2 regions of the Candidatus Planktophila versatilis genome follow, and region 1 is predicted to be linked to the other one. Evidence: riboswitches for the same ligand, from Rfam matches in the RefSeq annotation. Region 1 holds a riboswitch; the other holds the start of a gene.

What was found. Region 1 has a riboswitch for S-adenosylmethionine ahead of A1sIIB76_RS01110 (bifunctional o-acetylhomoserine/o-acetylserine sulfhydrylase). Riboswitches for the same ligand answer to the same signal wherever they lie in the genome.
Region 2: linked by a shared signal. The riboswitch ahead of metX (homoserine O-acetyltransferase MetX) and the one ahead of A1sIIB76_RS01110 (bifunctional o-acetylhomoserine/o-acetylserine sulfhydrylase) in region 1 are both predicted to bind S-adenosylmethionine.

The regions. Positions count from the first base shown of each region.
Region 1 is NZ_CP016778.1:217,146-227,007, reverse strand. It holds gene lysA (diaminopimelate decarboxylase) at 1-556, opposite strand, end outside; gene argS (arginine--tRNA ligase) at 560-2,230, opposite strand; tRNA gene A1sIIB76_RS01120 (tRNA-Leu) at 2,335-2,416, shown strand; gene A1sIIB76_RS01115 (helix-hairpin-helix domain-containing protein) at 2,444-2,776, shown strand; SAM riboswitch class IV at 2,864-2,973, shown strand; partial or broken gene A1sIIB76_RS01110 (bifunctional o-acetylhomoserine/o-acetylserine sulfhydrylase) at 2,937-4,298, shown strand; gene A1sIIB76_RS01105 (hypothetical protein) at 4,302-4,553, opposite strand; gene A1sIIB76_RS01100 (bacteriorhodopsin-like) at 4,635-5,396, opposite strand; gene trhA (PAQR family membrane homeostasis protein TrhA) at 5,679-6,326, shown strand; gene A1sIIB76_RS01090 (hypothetical protein) at 6,412-7,221, shown strand; gene A1sIIB76_RS01085 (acyltransferase family protein) at 7,227-8,972, shown strand; gene A1sIIB76_RS01080 (hypothetical protein) at 9,015-9,862, opposite strand, start outside.
Region 2 is NZ_CP016778.1:453,102-462,963, forward strand. It holds gene A1sIIB76_RS02345 (NUDIX hydrolase) at 1-74, opposite strand, end outside; gene A1sIIB76_RS02350 (hypothetical protein) at 154-900, shown strand; gene A1sIIB76_RS02355 (DUF4192 domain-containing protein) at 913-1,920, shown strand; SAM riboswitch class IV at 1,931-2,038, shown strand; gene metX (homoserine O-acetyltransferase MetX) at 2,049-3,146, shown strand; gene A1sIIB76_RS02365 (RNA polymerase sigma factor) at 3,189-5,135, shown strand; gene A1sIIB76_RS02370 (CDGSH iron-sulfur domain-containing protein) at 5,142-5,327, shown strand; gene A1sIIB76_RS02375 (DUF7455 domain-containing protein) at 5,328-5,537, opposite strand; gene A1sIIB76_RS02380 (DNA gyrase/topoisomerase IV subunit B) at 5,730-7,850, shown strand; gene A1sIIB76_RS02385 (hypothetical protein) at 7,926-8,936, opposite strand; gene abc-f (ribosomal protection-like ABC-F family protein) at 9,036-9,862, opposite strand, start outside.

The DNA.
Region 1 (9,862 bases):
CAATCGAGAAACCAAACTTCACATCTTCATGAGCGGTAGAAATCTTTTCGTGAGTGTGGGCTTCGATGCCAGGTGTGAGCCGAAGCATGACCCCTTGGCGCACGCCGTGCTTGCGAGCAGCCGCTGCCACGCGCTCAATTTCAAAGAGTGAATCCATCACAATTGTCTTAACTCCAATAGAAACTGCGCGGTCGATTTCCGCAACAGATTTATTGTTGCCATGTACTTCAATCTTTGCTGGATTGATTCCGCCAGCGAGGGCAACTGCGAGTTCCCCGCCAGTGCAGACATCGATACCAATTCCGATTTCACTGATCCATTGCGCAACAGCAGTACAGATAAATGACTTTGCTGCGTAGTAGATAGTTCCGGCCTGTGGCCCAAATTCACTTTGCAGGCCGTTATGCCAGGCAAGTGCGCGGGCACGATACGCACCTTCATCGAGGAAGAATGTTGGTGTGCCGAATTCTTTTGCTAATTGCGCCGCTGAAATTCCAGCAAGAGACAGTGTTCCACCAGATAAGGATGCGTTCTGCGACCACATGTGTGTACTCATTACTTACATCCTTTCCGGTGCTGATACACCTAGGAGATCAAGACCATTTGCAAGTACCTGCATTGTCGCAGCACAGAGCGCTGCTCGCGCAGAATGAATAGGTGCGATTGCTTCATCGCCCAGCGGAAGCACGCGGCAATCGGCATAGAAGCCGTGATAAACGCCGGCTAACTCTTCGAGATAACGCGCAACCCGATGTGGCTCACGGAATTCTGCAGCGCTAGCAACGATGCGTGGGAAATCTGAGAGGGCGCCAAGAAGCTCATTTTCGCGATCGTGTGTGAGTTGCGATGGATCAAAGGAAGCAAGGTCAGATTTAATGCCAAGTTCGGCAGTATTACGCAATACCGCAGCAATTCTTGCATGTGCGTACTGCACGTAATAAACAGGATTCTCATTAGTGTTTCGGCGCAGCACATCGATATCCATCACCATCGGCGTATCTACCGGATAACGAATGAGTGTGTATCTCGCCGCATCAACGCCCACTTTCTCCACAAGTTCTTCGAGCGTGATGATGGTGCCGGCGCGCTTAGAAAGCTTTACCTCTTGCCCACCTTCCATAATTTTTACCAGCTGACCAATAAGAACATCAATGTTGTATTCGGGGTTATCCCCTGCGCATGCAGCGGTGGCTTTCAAGCGTTGGATATATCCGTGATGGTCTGCGCCCAGCATATAAATACAGATATCAAATCCGCGTTCTCGCTTGTTGATGTAATAAGCAGTATCAGATGCAAAGTATGTGAGCTCACCATCTGCCTTAATAATGACGCGGTCTTTATCATCGCCGAAATCTGTCGTGCGAAGCCACACTGCGCCATCTACTTCAAAGACATGTCCTTGCGAGCGCAATTTATCAACGCCATGTTCAACGGCGCCAGATTCGTGTAATGAACGTTCTGAGAACCAGACATCAAATGAAGTGTGAAAAGTTTCTAAAACTTGCTGTTGTTGGGCTAACTGCACCTGATAAGCAGCTTCCCGAAACTCTTCTGATGAAGTTATGCCAGGATTGGCAGCAACGACTTCCTTCGCCAGATCTCCAATGTATTGCCCCTGATATCCATCGTCTGGAATCGGATTTCCTTGGGCTGCGGCTTGCACAGATTGGCCAAATAAATCCATCTGGCGTCCGCGGTCATTGATATAAAACTCGCGCGTGACATCTGCCCCGGCCGCACTTAATACTCGACCTAGTGCATCACCGACTGCTGCCCATCTGGTGTGACCGAGGTGCAGTGGCCCGGTTGGGTTAGCGCTAATAAACTCAAGGTTAATTCTCACTCCCTGCAGGACAGAGCCGCGGCCGTACTTGCTGCCAGCGCTAAGAATTGTGCGAACAAGTTCAGCCTGGCTTGCGCGGTCAAGAGTGATATTGATGAAGCCAGGTCCAGCGATATCAACTTTGACTACACCTGCAATCGATGTGATCGCTGCCTGCAAAATTGTGGCAATCTCACGCGGGTTCTTGCCGGCTGCCTTTGCTAACTGCAGCGCGATTGATGTGGCGTAATCGCCGTGATCACGATTCTTTGGGCGCTCCAGTGTGATGACAGCCGGAACCTCGCCGGAGATTTCTCCTCGGGCAAATGATGCGGCTATGACCGCCTGGATATCGAGGGCAAGTTGGTCGGCAAGTGAGGCTGCTGAAGTATTTTCATTGCGCGACATTGTGCAAGGTTACCGGTTGCACGCTTAGGCTCGTCGTTATTTGGTGACAAGGGCCAGTTGCCCGTAACCTTCTCCCATATCGCGATGAGAAATCTTTGCGATACGCGGGAGTGGTGAAATGGCAGACACGCAAGTCTTAGGAACTTGTGCTTCGGCGTGCGGGTTCAAGTCCCGCCTCCCGCACCAGATCTATCAGGAGTATCAGGATTAGCCATGGCTAAACAATCACCGGCAAAAATCAAAAAGTTACGCGGTGAAGCCATGCGCGCGGCCGCTGCAAGAAAAGCGGCTCGAGCTGTAAGCCAGAACGAGAATGTGCGCGGTGAAGCAGATCTCGATGCCTATGCCGAAGTCGATGGGCCATGGCGAGAAATCGGGTTAGCAGCTCCAGCACGACGAGCACTCATTGATGAAGGTCTCTATAAATTAAGTGACCTAAGAAAAGTCTCGCTCGATCTGGTCAAGGACTTACATGGCATGGGACCCAATGCAATTCGGATACTCATCTCAGAGATGAAGAAGAAAGACCTCTCCTTTAGAAAATAAGTCCCCTGCAAAGGAGTTGCAAGGGGTTTGCAAAGAGCAGATACTCGCAACTTTGCATTTGATTTCTTCCGAGTTAATATTCTGGCAGTTCACGAGTTCTACGTATTAGCCCCGGCTTAGTAGACGGCAACCCTCCACCGCGGTGGGGTGCTCCGGGTGACGAACTGGTCAGAATAATCATCTGACATCTACTGCGATGGAGATAACTATGTCTAACAATTGGTCATTTGAAACTCTGCAGATTCATGCAGGGCAAACAGCAGATCCAACAACAGGTGCGCGCGCACTTCCGCTTTATCAAACTACGGCCTATCAGTTCCGCGACACCACACATGCGGCAAACCTTTTTGGACTCGCTGAACTAGGAAATATTTACACCCGCATCATGAATCCAACTCAAGATGCAGTGGAGCAAAGACTTGCCGCACTTGAAGGTGGTGTAGCAGCACTGCTACTCGCATCAGGTTCTGCTGCAACTACATTTGCAGTTCTTAACGTTGCCGAAGCCGGAGACCACATCGTCTCTAGCCCAAGCTTGTATGGCGGAACGTATAACCTCTTCCACTACACGCTTCCAAAGTTTGGTATCGAAGTAACTTTCGTTGATGATCCAAATAATCCAGAGTCATGGAAGAAGGCGGTAAAGCCAAATACCAAGGCATTCTTTGGTGAGACGATTGCCAACCCTAAGAATGAAATTCTCGATATTAAAACGATTGCCGATATCGCTCACTCAGTTGGGGTTCCACTGATTGTTGATAATACGGTTGCAACTCCATACCTCATTAAGCCAATTGAATTTGGTGCAGATGTAGTGGTGCACTCAGCGACTAAGTTCCTATCTGGTCACGGAAATGCAGTTGTTGGCGCAATCATTGATGCTGGAAAGTTTGACTACGCACAACATCAAGATCGCTTCCCTGGCTTTAATAAGCCAGATCCAAGTTATCACGGCTTGGTGTTCTCTCAAGCACTCGGTGTAGGTTCAGCATTTGGTGCAAACCTTTCATACATCTTCAAGATACGTCTTCAGTTGCTACGCGATGTAGGAGCTGCAGTATCACCATTTAATGCATGGTTACTCGCGCAAGGACTTGAAACTCTTTCACTGCGCATGGAACGCCATCTTGAAAATGCTCAGGCTGTTGCAACATGGCTTGAAGCACACCCAGATGTTGAGAAAGTTCACTATGCAAGCCTGGCATCCTCACCATGGCATGCACTTGCTAAGAAGTACACACCAAAGGGATCAGGTGCGGTGCTTTCATTCGAACTCAAAGCCGGAATTGAAGCTGGCAAGAAGTTCGTTGAGTCACTAGAACTCTTTAGCCATGTTGCCAATATTGGTGATGTGCGTTCACTTGTTATCCATCCTGCAACAACCACACACTCTCAGCTCTCACCGCAAGAGCAGTTGGAAGCAGGAGTAACTCCAGGACTTGTACGTCTAAGCCTTGGACTTGAAAACATTGTTGATATCAAGGCTGACCTTGAAGCTGGGTTTAAAGCGACAAAGGGTTAGGAACTAGATTAAAAAACTGTAAGCAAGAAGCAGGCCGCCGCATACGATTCCGATCGCTGCGGCGGTCTTGCTTTGTAGCCACATTTTGCCGGGCTGCGTGAATGAAATGAGAAGTAGTGCAAGTCCTGGTCCGAATAAAACGAAGCTCTTAAGAAGATTGCCATCAGCCCCAGTTTGATATCGCAGATTGATGAGGCCAATAGCGAGGGCGGCATAAGCGCCCATTCGGAAATTATTTACTCGTGCAATGTTCATGCCTTGATAGTAATGCAGGTTGTGCTGGGAAAGCAGAAGGGCGCCGGTTTCCCGACGCCCTTCCCTAATTAGTATGAGTAATTAGTGATCTGCTGGCATGCCTTCAGCATGTGACTTCATGCGAGCGATCTTCAAGATTGTTAGACCGAATACGCACTTCGCAAGAACGTCTGCGATTGTGTATCCAACCTGAACAGTTACGAATGATGATGCTGAAGCATCACCAACGATGTTGAAGATGTACGCGATTGGGTAAACACCCCATGTTGCGATGAGAAGCAGACGTAGACGTCCAACTGTCTCAGCAACGCCAGCTGGCTGGCGATCGAGTGACTTACCAAGCTCTACGAATAGTACGTAGAGGATGTAGATGAATGGGATTGTTGAAAGAACACCGTAAAGAACCTGTGTGTTCTGGTCTGATGAAATTTCACCTGGGTAACCAAGTGCGATCATCGCAGCTGAAGCTGGTACAAGGCGAGTGATAAGTGACTTTGAAAGTTCCTTAGCAAGTGCCAATACAGCAATAACTTCAACTAGAAGTAGTGGAACAGTTAGAAGCCAGTCAACGTAGCGGTATGCCTCGTTGAATGCGCCCTGCTCACCTGAAACGTTAACCATCATGCCTTCTGATGACTCGCCAAATGAGTTGAAGATACGCCAGTAGTGGTAGCCAGCAATGAATGTAACCATTGATGACATTACAAGAGCGTTACGGTACTTAGGAAGTACGCGTGACTGTGATACGAGGGTATAGATTGTGCATGCGATCATTGAGATCAAACCGAATGAAAATACGTTATAAACGAGGTTCCATTGGTTGCTGTCGAGTGTTACTGACATGTATTAAGCCTCCGTGAGTGCTTATCTATGCAGACCGGGCGGTCCGCACGTTCGGGATATGGCAATTGGAATCCTCGAGGAACCCCAGCGACCACCGACAGACAATATTGTGCGCCAAACCGGGCGAATACGCACCCCTTATGTGCAAGTGTTTTGCATTTTTTTAAGGCTTCTGAGCGTGATTTAGTAAAATAAATCCATAATTTACCGCTCACCCTCCCAGCTAGCCCTGCATTACTGGTGGGTAAGTAGATTGCCGATAAAAGCCCTAGGCTTCCTACTATGAGTGCCGATCCCGAAGTCCGGCCTCCCAAACTGCGCGGTTGGTTTCACCTCGGTGCCACCCCGGTAGTCATCATCGCTTCACTCGTTCTCTTTATTCTCAGCCGTGAATCCTTGCGGTTTGCTGTCGCGCTCTACTCCATTACGGCAATCATGCTCTTTAGCGTTTCGGCTGTGTATCACCGCGTGCCCTGGGTGCCTAGGAAGAAGAAGATATGGCGCCGCTGGGATCATGCCAATATCAATTTACTGATTGCTGGTTCTTACACGCCCTTTGCCGTTGCTCTTCTTGGCGCCCGCGATAGAAATATTTTGCTGGCAGTGATTTGGATTGGCGCAATATTTGGCGTGGCCATCCGCGTTTTTTGGGTGGGCGCACCGCGTTGGCTCTATGTTGCCAACTACTTAGTACTCGGATGGGTTGCCATCATCTATACCCCCCAGCTTTATCGCGAGGGTGGTTTATGGGTGTTAATTCCTATTCTTATCGGGGGACTTCTCTACTCCATCGGGGCGATTTTTTACGCCTTGAAATTGCCGGGGCGCAACGCCAAGTACTTTGGTTTCCACGAGCTTTTTCACATCTTTGTGCTTGCGGCATGGATTTCGCAGTACCTAGCGGTCTCTTTCGCCATTTACCGAAAGTAGCGCAATGCCCTAATCTAGGTCTCTCACGGGGCGTAGAGCCTGGTGATAAATATCCGATTCGATACCGCGAATGAGAGTTCTCACAATGGCAGAGAAGAATTTCCGCAACTGGGTGGGTTTCCGTGAAGAAACCGATCGTGAACCTATTGCCAACCCGGTTGATCGCATTCGTGATCTTGAGTCTCAATTAGCTGATCTACGTTCACGTCGCGACATCACTGGTCTTACTAGGGAAGAGTTTGAAATCCTTGCCACCGAAACAGCAATGGCGATGATCAAATCAGCGCAAGCTCGCGAGGCAAAGGCACTTTCCACTGCCGACCGTGTCATTTCTGAATCATCACGTACCGCTAAAGATGTTCTTGAGGGTGCTGAGAACAAGGCACGAAGCGTCCTGGCTGGAGCTGAAACTCGAGGGCGTAAATATATTTCCGTAGCTGAACTTGAGGCAGCCGAACTGATTCGTGAGGCAAGTCGTGAGGCAGATCTAGTTATGGAGAGTAAACGCCGCGAAGCTGCTGCACTTGCCACAGCTGCGCGTCGTGAAGCCGAGAGAGTAATCGGTGAAGCATCTGAGAACGTCAATGAGTATCGAGCATGGCTTGCCGAGATCATCACAGATACTGAACGTCTCTATCGCTCGCAAACTCAAGCGTTATCTGCTGCCGAGAGTGCAATCGCACAATCTCGTGACCGATTAGATTCTGCCTTTGCTCGCTTAAGTAAGATGAGCGATGTAGTTGCTAGTGCAATAAATGAAGATGGAACTATTAAAAGTTCTGCTCCTATTGCCGTGGAGAGTAAGCGCACACGCGCGGCTATTAGCGCACCTAAACGTACTAAAAAATCTGCTGCAAAGCGCCCTGTTAAGAAATCTGCTACTAAGCGCAAGTAATTGATATGGCTGCCAATCGCGGTATCCAATACATCCCTGCAATCGATGGGCTTCGTGCACTGGCAGTAATTGCGGTGATGCTTTATCACCTGGGCTTTAATTGGATTCCGGGTGGATTTCTCGGTGTTGATCTCTTCTTTGTCATCTCTGGATATGTAATAACGCGCTTGCTCCTTGATTCTATTGAGCAGAGCGGTGGTCTTGATCTACGCGGCTTTTACCTTGCGCGAGCTCGGCGATTGCTGCCAGCCCTTATCTTTACCGTCACCACGACAACGATTGCAATTGGTATTTGGGCGCCCGATACCATCAAGCGACTTCTCACAGATATGCCATTTTCACTCACAGGCACTATGAATTGGTGGCTGGTAGCGCGTCACCAAGATTATTTCGAAAGTATCGGCAGGCCGCCTCTTCTTCAGCACACATGGTCACTTGCAGTTGAGGCACAGTTTTATCTTCTTTGGCCGCTCATCCTCTACTTTATTCTTAAGCGATTAGGTAAAAGTCGGATACCAATTGCCGCACTTGTTATTGCCGCAGCCTCCGGTATCACGCTGCTTCTTGTTTCATTCTCACTCGATGCCTCAAATGCCTCGAAAGTCAGCCATGTGTACTTCGGAACGGATACGCACAGCATTGGATTGTTCTTAGGTGCAGCACTTGCCGTGAGTTGGATTCCACAGAATTTCACGATCAATGTCAGTAAGAAGGCTCAGGACTTCATCGACGGAATTGGTGTCTTTGGTTTTATTGGAATCATCGCAACTTTTTTACTCATTGATGAATCCAAACCGACTTTATATAAAATTGCCTTCCCGCTTGCTGGACTCTTCGGAGCCTCAATAATTATGTCTGTCGTTCATCCGGCATCTCGCTTCGCACCGATTCTGCAAAATCCTATTCTGGTGTGGATTGGTCAACGTTCATATGCGATGTATTTATGGCATTGGATAATTTTCCAAGTTACTCGCCCAAGCGTTGATCTAGCTGGTCAGATGTGGGCGCTTTATGCACTTCGTATTCTTATTGTCTTTGCGCTAGCTGATATTTCTTTGCGATATGTGGAACAGCCAATTCGTCGAGGAGCTCTCAAACTTTGGCTTAAAGGACTTAAATACAGAACTAGAAAAGAACGCTCGCGACAAACACGTACCTTTGCAGCTGTTTTCGTTGTTGTACTTGCACTTGCTACTGTTGTCAGCGTTCGCGCAGTCTCTATAGGCAATGAACAACGCGCTGCGATTGAGAAAGCTCTCACCGCTCCAGAAATTTCAATCAGTGCCCCGGCATCAGATGGGCTCTGGGTGACAGGTGATTCGGTCATCTTGGGAATTCGCTCCTCACTTGGTGCGCAAAAGCCAATATCGGTGATGAATGCCCGAATTGGACGACAGGCGCCTGAACTATTAGAGGTCATGCAAAGTGATAAGGCTCAAGTGGGCAATTCACCGGTGATTTTTAACCTAGGCAACAACGGAGTATTAAATCGTGATGATGTGCAGGCAATATTCGAGCTTGTGAAAGACCAGCCGCAAGTGATTGTGGTCAATACTGCAGTATCAAGACCTTGGCGAGATGGGAACAATGCATTAGTTGCCGAGGTTGCCCAACAATATTCCACAGTCACGCTAATTGATTGGAATTCAATTTCTATGGGCCATCCCGAATACTTTGCACCCGATGGAATTCACTTAGTGCCGACAGGTGTTGCAGTCTATGTTGGAGAAATTCTCAAGTATTTGAAATGAAAAAACCCCGACCAATTATGGTCGGGGTTTTTCCAATAACTTTTATTCGAACTGACCGGCAAAGCCGAATGGAACTGCAACTCCGAGTGAACCATCTGGGTAGACAGCTGATACGCGGAATGAAGTTGAACCTTCAGTTGCAGTCTTAGCAAACTCTGCAGCAAATGTTGTTGCAGAAACTTCTGATACGACTTTCCACTCACCGAGGTTTGCACGAGTCTCTACTGAGTAACCCTTTACTTCTCCAGCTGGTGCCTTCCAAGTAATGACCATGACAGACTTTGAACTGTCCTTCCAGTTTCCAATGAAGCGTGATGGTGCCTCACCTGTTGTGTTAGCAGGATCTGTTACAACTGGAGTTTCCTCAGGTGCTGCAGATTCTGTTACAGCCGGAGTTTCCTCAGGTGCTGCAGATTCTGTTGCTGCAGGTGTTTCAGTTGCCATCTCATCGCCATCTTTATCTGAATTAGAAATAACGAATGCACCAACTAGGAGAATTCCAAGTAGAACTGCAAAGAGGGCCTTTGATGACGACTTGCTACTCGAACTCGTTGCTGGCTTTGAAGCAGCCGCTGGCTTAGCACTTGCTGCTGAAGTACGCGGCGCAGCAGGTGATGGGGTTGTTGAAACATTTACACGGGATCCACCAATTGATGGAACTGGCGGGATGACAACCTGTGATGCAATCTTCTTACGCGCTGCAGACTTCTTTACCGTCTTCTTCGCGGTTGACTTCTTGGCGGTTGACTTCTTGGCAACCTTCTTCGCAGTCTTCTTCTTTACAACAGCCTTCTTGACCGCTCTCTTAGGCGCACTCTTCTTCGCTGCGCTCTTTTTAGCAGGAGACTTCTTTGCTGTCTTCTTAGCCGTTGACTTCTTCGGAGCAGCTT
Region 2 (9,862 bases), 240 kb from region 1:
GCTGCGCCGTGAACGCCCCAATGTTTGGAGCCACATACGCATTGGATCCATCCATCTCCATCGCGGGCCGCCATGGTCCTACTTTCTCATATCTATCCACAACCAGCACGATTGAATCGTTTCTGCGCGCTCAAGGGAATTAACCTCCCGCGCATGAAGAGATTCCTAGTAATCGCATTACTACTGACGACTATTTCACCTTCAGCGCATGCCCAAGATTGCATCGAGCGAGCATGTATTGATGTCTATACCCAGGACGGCAAGATTGTCATTGAAGGGCGTAAAGGAACGGGTGCAGTGCAAAAGAAAGAGGTAGCACCGGCTCCGAGTAAGACCAGAAAGCCAATCATCAAGAGAACATTTACCCCACCGCCGAAACCAACCGGGAGTGCAAAACCAAAGATTATTACCGCTACTAAAAAACCAATAGTGAAAAAACGGGTAAAGCCCGAAGTAGCCCCCACGGCCACATCGCTGAGCGATAAGTTGATTGAAATTCTGCCCACTGCTGGTATCGCTTATTCCCCTTCATTTCAGCCGCTCATTAAAGTGCCGGTCTTCTTCTGGTCCGATATTCCAACTATTGTTACCAAAAAGATTGAAATCGTGGGCGAAGTTGTTGAGGTATCACTTAAGCCCACCTTCATCTGGCATTACGGCGATGGCATCTTCTTTATCACTCGCGATGCTGGTGCACCTTTTCCAGATGGGCAGATCCAACATGCATATTCCAATCCGGGGCACTACCTCATCCAACTCGTTACAAGTTGGGATGGTGAATTCACGGTGCAAGGTGTGAAAAATCGGATTCCCGGAAAGATTGAATCAGTCTCAATTCTGCCGATCACAGTTGTTGCTGCACCTACTCGTTTCATTCCTGCTACTTCACTTCATCGATAAGAAAGGCTTCCCATGACCACCCTGACTTCACCGCATGATCTGCTCGCTGCTATTCCATTTCTGATTGGCTACCACCCAAGTAATTCACTTGTTCTAGTTGCACTGAATACTGACTCAGTTGATAAAGATGCCGTTGGCATGGCGATGCGGGTGGACTTGCCCGTTGACCTATCGTGTGAAAGCTATGACCTACTTGCCTCACACTTCACCCGCGAAAAAGCTGATGGCGCACTGCTTGTCGCCTACACACCCGCCGAATCGGCAGCCGGTGAGTCAGTGCTGATAAATGCCAGTGCTGCACTGATGCGAGCCGGCATTGAGATTAGAGAGTCACTGCTTGTGCAAAGTGATCGCTTTCGTTCACTTCTCTGTATTGATTCAGATTGTTGTCCACCAGAAGGCAGCCCAGTTCCAGAAATTGATTCATCGCGCATCGCCGCCGAGCACGTTATTGCCGGACATCCCATGCCCTTTGCCACCGTTGCTGAGCTGATTCACTCAATTTCTGCGCTGCCTTCTGCCGCCCATGAGTCCTGGTTGAGTGAGGTCAACCAATTCATCATTGCTAGCGATGCGAAAGAGTTAAATCACCTGCAACGAGATGGTGCAACGGCTGTCATTGATTTAGCCGGTGAATATCACGTGGGCAGGGGAGCAGAAGATCGCGAATTGGCTGCCAGGGTTATTGGCCGCATGAGTGATATTCAAGTGCGTGATTTCGCACTGGGTAGTCACAGCCTTGAGAGCGCAGATTCTTATTGGCGGATGTGGCGCGATTTGTTAGTCATTGCACCCAATGGTTTTGTCGCCCCCATTGCATCGGTCTTTGCCGCCCTTGCCTATGAACGGGGTGAGGGCGCTCTGGCCCAGAAGGCCCTCGATCGTGCGTTGGCAGATAACCCGAGCTACTCACTAGCGGTGCTACTGCGGCGAGTATTTACTGTGGGCTGGCCGGCGAAATCCTTTACCAAGATGCGGGCAGAGCTACACCCCAAAGTAGTTGCCACAATTTTCGGGTAATATTTGCACTGGTCACGAGTTCTAGTTGAAAGCCCCGGCTGACTAGACGGCAACCCTCCACCGCGGCGGGGTGCTCCGGGTGACGACCAGGCAGAGCTCTTAGCTGCAAGTGCGTGAAGGATTTACCAATGAGCAGAAAAGCTAACTTCGATGTCACCGGTGCGTGGCTTGAAGGTGATGATCCAGGTGATCGTAAATTTATCAAGATTGGTGATTTACTTCTTGAAAATGGCGAAACTCTGCCTGATATCACCATTGCCTATCAAAGCTGGGGCACGTTAAACGCTGATAAGTCGAATGCAATTTTAGTTAACCATGCCATGACTGGTTGGTCTGATGTTCCCGGATGGTGGCCGCAAATGGTGGGCCCGGGGCTGCCATTTGATACCGATAAATACTTTGTGCTCTGTCCCAATGTCATTGGTGGTTGTCAAGGTTCAACTGGCCCAGCAAGTATTGCCCCTGATGGAAAACGTTATGGTTCTCGCTTTCCCATCGTGACTATTCGTGACATGGTCAGCGCCGAGATTGCTTTTAGTGATGCGCTCGGAATCGATAAGTATTTACTTGCAGTGGGTCCTTCACTCGGTGGCATGCGTTCCCTGGAATGGGCGGTGCAGTTACCGGAGCGAGTCAGTGCCATCTGCACCATCGGATCTTCAGCCGTTGCTACCGGGGATCAAATCGGAACGTTTTCAGTGCAGATTCAGGCGATTAAATCTGATCCGCACTTCAACGGCGGCGATTACTACGAACAAGAGCGAGGCCCGGTCGATGGCATGGGAATTGCGCGCCGGATTGCCCATCTGACATATCGCACCGAATCTGAGATGGACGTGCGCTTTGGTCGCCAACTACAAGGAGATGAGACTGGGCGTTATGCCGTGCAGTCATATCTAGACCATCAGGCCAATAAGCTGGCAAAACGCTTTGATGCCAATACCTATATTGCTCTCACTGATGCGATGAATTCTCACGATATCGGCCGGGAGCGCGGTGGCGTGGTCAAGGCCCTGGCCAGCGTGAAAGTTCCAGTGGTGGTTGTCTCCATCGATACCGATCGCCTCTTCGTCCCTCGACTTCAGGTTGAGATTTCAGAGCTGGTTCCGACCGCCGAGCCACCGATTGTCATCAGTTCCGAGTTCGGCCATGACGGATTTTTGGTGGAGAGTGAAGCCATGGGCGCTGCTATTCGCCACGCCTTGCATGTTGCGGGTACAATATAGGTATTACTTCGAGCAGTTCGAAGAAAAACCAAAAGGACAATTGTGGCTGTATTTAGTGCGCTCAAAAACAAGTCAAAGAGCAAGAAAGCTGCTCCAGCAAAGAAGACTGCTGCAAAAAAAGCTGTTGCCAAGAAGGCTCCTGCGAAAAAGGCCGTTGCTAAAAAGGGCGTAGCCAAGAAAGCACCTGCAAAGAAGGTTGCTGCTAAGCCGGTAAAGCCAGCGAAGATTGAAATTAAGAAAGAACTCACCGTAAAAGAGATCCAGCAGCTCGTTGATTTAAAGAACGCTATTGCGCGCCAGAAAGAGATCATTGATTCTCTCGCCGCAAGTGGCATTGATAACTATCGCAAAGCGGTCAAGAAAGAATTTATGCCGTTGGCACTGGAAGCTCGCGCATTAGACGTTGAGATTCCAGAGGCAACAGAGAAGGCTCGCAAAGCTGGCCTGGGCGCTCCAAGTCGAATTCTTTCAAAGGCGCAGCTAGCCCTGATTGCCCCAAAGGTGGAGGCGAAGGCAGAAGCGCACAAGAGTGAGAAAGTCGCCATTGTGCTCGATGAAGATGGCAATGAAATTGTTGTCGAAGAAGTTGAATTAGAAGATGTTGAGACCCTGATTGCAGAAGCTTCAGAAATTGTTGATGCTGAATCAGATGGTAAAGATCAGCCGCGCGTTGTCACCCTATCGGATGAGACTAAGAATGAAGCGGGCTCATTTACCCTCCTTGACTCTGATGCCGATGATGAAGAAGAAGATAAGAACGAGCGTGAGAAGCATAAGAAGGATTTGAAGAATGTAAATCTCGTCCTGGAAGCCATTAACGGCAAGATTCAGGGAGTAGAGCTTCCACCGAAGAGCAATATCGATCAGGTGGAAGCAAAGGCACTTACCTTCAAGCAGATTCAACAGCAATTTGCGATGAGCACCTTTAATGAGAAGTCCGCAAAACTCATCGCGGAAGCGGTCAATCAGGGCCACCTCAAGAACTTAGAAGATTTGCAGTACTTCTTTAATGAGCAAGCTCGATTTATTCAGATTGAAATTAAGCGCCTTCCACCAGAACAGACAGTTCTCACAGCTGGTGCTACCGCAGACCCAGTAAAGGATTACCTGAAGCAGATTGGTCGCGTGGCATTACTTAATGCCGAACTTGAAGTTGAACTTGCTACTCGCGTTGAAGCTGGGCTATTTGCGGAAGAAGCTTTAAAGCACACTAAGAAGCTAGAGAAGAAGATGAAGCGCGAGCTGGAGTGGATTGTCGAAGATGGAAAGCGCGCCAAGAATCACTTGTTGGAAGCAAACCTTCGTTTGGTGGTCTCACTTGCTAAGCGTTATACCGGTCGCGGAATGCTCTTCCTTGATCTGATTCAAGAAGGAAACCTCGGTCTTATCCGCGCAGTAGAGAAGTTTGACTACACCAAGGGCTACAAGTTCTCCACCTATGCCACCTGGTGGATCCGTCAGGCAATTACCCGTGCCATGGCAGATCAGGCTCGCACCATTCGTATTCCAGTACACATGGTTGAAGTAATTAATAAGTTAGCTCGCGTGCAGCGCCAGATGCTGCAAGATCTTGGGCGCGAACCGACACCGGAAGAGCTTGCAAAAGAACTTGATATGACACCGGAGAAGGTGGTCGAAGTTCAGAAGTATGGCCGTGAGCCAATTTCACTTCACACCCCACTAGGTGAAGAAGGAGACTCTGAATTCGGAGACCTCATTGAAGATTCAGAGGCGGTTAAGCCAGAAGAGTCAGTGACCTTTACTATCTTGCAGGAGCAGTTGATGCAGGTGCTGGGTGGGCTTACCAACCGCGAAGCCGATGTTATTAAGGCTCGCTATGGACTTACCGATGGACAGCCTAAAACTCTTGATGAAATCGGCAAGGTTCACGGTGTTACTCGTGAGCGTATTCGCCAGATTGAATCTAAGACGATGTCAAAGCTGCGCCACCCATCTCGTTCGCAATCACTGCGCGATTATCTGGATTAACACCAGATGGCCGATGCCCAAGCCTTTATCAATCCCAAGAGCGGATCTATTCGCATCACTGGGGTAGTAGAGCTAGTCGATGCTGAAGGCAAGGTGCTTGAAACTATCGAGAATCCAAAGTTCTGCGGTTGTGGTCAATCAAAAGAAAAACCCTTATGCGATGGTTCGCATAAGGGCATTCTTAAAGAGTAATTACTTAACTTCAACCAACTTCTCTGACTCATCCTGAATCGCTGCAGCTACTGCCTTCAGCTTTTCAGCATATTCCTTGCCGTGATGGGCACAGAACATGAGTTCGCCACCATTGAGCAGAGTTGCACGCACATAAGCTTGTGCACCACAACGATCGCATCGATCGAGGGCATTCAGAGGTGTGGATTCGAGGATTACTTGCTCGGTCATCGCGCTCTCCATTTCGCTTAGTGGGAAGTTTTGTACTTCTATGGAACATCATGCCAGTTCTCTTTATTCCCCGCACGGTAAATTGATTCCAATTATGTAAATTTTTAGCAATCTGAGCGCATATTCACCGATTATTAGGGGATATCTCACCTCAATTACCAATATTTGAGATGTCCCGGCGCGCTTACGCAGATGCGAAGCATTCGCTGGCTAACCTTTGCCACCGTGGCTGACGAATTGAACTTTACCCCTGAGGTGGATTCTAAGGATAGCTATACCGCTAAAGACCTCGCAGTCCTAGAAGGACTAGACGCAGTTCGCAAGCGCCCGGGTATGTATATCGGTTCAACCGATTCACGTGGATTACAACATTGCCTCTGGGAAATTATTGATAACTCAGTTGATGAATCACTGGCGGGGCACTGTAAGAAAATTGAGATTAATCTTGAATCAGATGGTTCAGTTGAAGTACACGATGATGGCCGCGGAATTCCGGTTGATAAAGAACCCAAGACAGGTCTTACCGGTGTTGAAGTTGTCTTAACCAAGCTCCATGCTGGTGGAAAATTCGGTGGTGGCTCCTATGCCGCATCCGGTGGTCTCCACGGTGTGGGCGCATCTGTTGTCAACGCTTTGGCCGAGCGCCTTGATGCTGAAGTAGATCGCAACGGCAAGATTTACTGGATGTCATTTAAGCGCGGTGTTGCTGGAATATTCGATGGTGATGGACCGAAAGCAGAGTTCACGCCGCAATCAGGTTTGCGCACCATTGGAAAAGTTTCGGCCAAGGTAACTGGCACCCGTATTAAGTGGTGGTCAGATCGCCAAATCTTTTTAAAGGATGCCGAGCTTGACCTCGATGATGTCTATGCCAGAGCTCGTCAAACATCTTTTCTTGTGCCAGGGCTTTCTATTACTGTTAACGATAACCGTAAGAAAGAGAAGACCACCCAGACCTTCTTCCATAAGGGTGGCATCTCTGAGTACTGCGATTTCTTACAACCAGATAAGGCTGTTGGTGAAGTAATTCGTATTTACGGCAGCGGCCATTATCAAGAGACTGTGCCGGTACTAGATGACAAGGGCCATATGGTCTCAACCGATGTTGAGCGCGATATGGAAGTAGATATTGCAATGAAGTGGGGCGAGGGCTTTGACACAACACTTCGCTCTTTTGTAAACATCATTGCCACCCCCAAGGGCGGCTCACACGTGCTTGGCTTTGAGCGCGCCATCACTAAGGCCTTTAATGAAGCGATGCGCAGCGCTGGCATTCTGAAGAAGAACGAGGCCGATGTCATTAAAGACGATGTCATGGAAGGTCTGACCGCAGTAGTCACAGTTCGTATGTCAGAGCCACAGTTTGAAGGTCAGACCAAGGAAGTTCTTGGAACCGCAGCTGCGACAAAGATTGTCTCCACCGTGGTGGCCGATAAGTTAAAGGAATTCTTCGCAACGACTCGTCGTATTGATAAGGCAAATGGCAAGTTGATCATGGAAAAGATTGCCGGTGCTTCTCGCACCCGTATTAGTGCTCGTGCCCATAAGGATCTGCAGCGCCGCAAGAACGCACTGGAATCATCATCTCTTCCAACAAAACTCTCTGATTGTCGCTCCGAAGATGTCACACGCACTGAGCTCTTTATCGTTGAGGGCGATTCCGCGTTGGGCACAACCAAAGCAGCCCGTAACTCTGAATTCCAAGCCATCTTGCCTATTCGCGGCAAGATTCTCAATGTGCAAAAAGCATCGCTTTCCCAGATGCTCGATGATAAAGAGTGTGGCTCCATCATTCAGGTCATCGGTGCTGGCTCTGGCAAATCATTTGAGCTAGATGATGCCCGCTATGGCCGCATTATCTTGATGTCAGATGCTGACGTTGATGGTGCACATATTCGTTGCCTACTGCTGACTTTGATGTATCGCTACATGCGCCCGATGCTCGATGCTGGACGCGTCTTTGCCGCAATTCCGCCACTACACCGCATTGAAACAATGGGTGTTGGCGGCAAGAAGGGTGAATACATCTACACCTACTCAGATGATGAGATGAAGCGAATTACGGCGGACTTAAAGAAGACTGGCAAGCGTTGGAAAGAGCCGATTCAGCGCTATAAAGGTCTGGGTGAGATGGATGCAGATCAGCTGCGTGAGACCACCATGGATCCCGATGCCCGCACGCTGCGCAGAATTACTGTGCCGGATGCGGAGGCCGCAGAGAAGATGTTTGAGCTTTTGATGGGATCGGATGTGGCACCCCGGAAAGAATTTATTGCAACAGCTGAGATTGATCGCGAGCAGATTGACGCTTAGTTCTTAACACCGGGCCTGGGGTTCGATCCCCTCGCTACTCACTTCGAGTTTAAGTAATTCCTCAAAAAATCGGTACTACTTCTTCTTAAATCCCTTTGGACACTTCGTATTGGGTCCAGTAACTTTTTTGGTCAGTTTGCCTTTTACGCAGTTTATTGAAGTAGTTGGCTTACTGGTCGAACTCTTGTTAACTGCAACTTGCTGGGCCACAAATGCCTCTGCCTCTTTTAACAAATCAAGATGCTTAAACACTGGTGAGAACCAGCCAAAGGAATCCGGAGTATTCTCCTTTGATTTTGAGTCGCCAGCACCACAGGCATAAACATTCGCGCCGGCCAGGCCCTGACCTAGATAAAGTAATTCGCCTTTGTATACGGTTGTTATTGGTCCACCTGAATCACCAGGGCAACCTTGAGGATTTGAAATAATCGTCTCACGTATTTCGGTTCGTTGGTTTCCTGTGATCCATGAAAAATATGAATCAGAGAGAGGGGCGAGATTCATTTTTGTGATTCTTGGAAGCTCGCTAGTCCTTTGGTTCGGATTATTCCAATCTTTCTTGCAAGGATTTTTCTCACCTGGAGCGCAACGGTCTCGATACTCACCGTATCCATGGAAATCTACCTCTGCTCGAGCGTTGACTAATTCAGCCTCAATTTCTGAAGTCAGCAGATTTGCTGGAGGAACGGTAACTAAATCTCTATCCAATACAAGAACAATGAAATCGTTCTCAGATTGCGTGAATTCTGCAACAAATGTTTTAATTACTTTTGCTCTACCTTCAGCATTTTTGGCTGAAGAGTTCGGTCCACCTACTGTGATAAACGGGGGTTCTTGCAAAATGCGATTACCGTTGTTATCAAAACGGTAATGGGAATGTGCAGCGCTAAAGACAATACGTGGTGAATACAAGAATCCACTCCAACCAGCCATCAACCTAACTTCTGAGGCCCCATCCTGCCCAAAGATTGGTACCACTCTTGGATTATCGAGATTAACTGGCGCATTTAATCCGGCTTGAGAGACTGGCGTCGAAGAGAAAATCAACGCACTTATAGCCACAAGGGCGAGAGCAACTTTGCGCATAACTCAAAGTACCAGCAAGTTTTTCGCAGTCAAGAGTATTGAAGTGCCCAAACTCTCGAGAGTCCCGCACAACCCACAATCGGCTGTAAATGGTGGTATTTAATCAATACTGACTAAGTCGAAGTACTCCTCTTTCCAAATATCTTCATCGCCATCAGGTAACAAAATCACTCTTTCCGGCTTGAGTGCCTGGACGGCGCCTTCATCGTGAGAAACCATGATGACTGCGCCTTGATATTCACCTAAAGCCCCCAAGATTTCTTCGCGGGAAGCTGGATCTAAGTTATTTGTTGGTTCATCAAGTAAAAGCACATTTGCGGCAGAGACGACCAGAGTGGCCAGGGCTAAACGAGTTCGCTCACCACCAGAAAGTACATTGACTGGCTTATGAACATCATCGCCAACGAAGAGGAATGAACCAAGCACGTTACGAGCTTCTGGTTCACGTAAGTCATCTTTTGAGGACATCATGTTTTCCAGAATGGTTCGCTCGAAGTCGAGCATTTCATGTTCCTGGGCGTAGTAGCCGAGTTTGAGCCCGTGGCCATGTTCGACTTTGCCGGTATCAGATTCAAGTTGGTTGGCCAGGATTTTAAGTAGTGTGGTTTTGCCAGCGCCGTTGAGACCAAGGATCACAACGCGGGAGCCCTTATCAATAACACAAGATACATCGGTGAAGATTTCAAGTGAGCCATAGTTCTTTGATAACTCTTCACCTGACAGGGGAGTCTTGCCACATGGGGCAGGAGTTGGAAAGCGAAGTTTTGCCACCTTATCTTTGACCCGCACATCATCCAGAGATGATCGTAGTTTTTCAGCGCGACGTAACATGCCTTGAGCAGCAGTTGCCTTCGATGCTTTGGCGCGCATTCGCTCGCCTTGCTTTTGCAAGATTTCTGCTTTCTTTTCAGCGTTGGCGCGCTCTT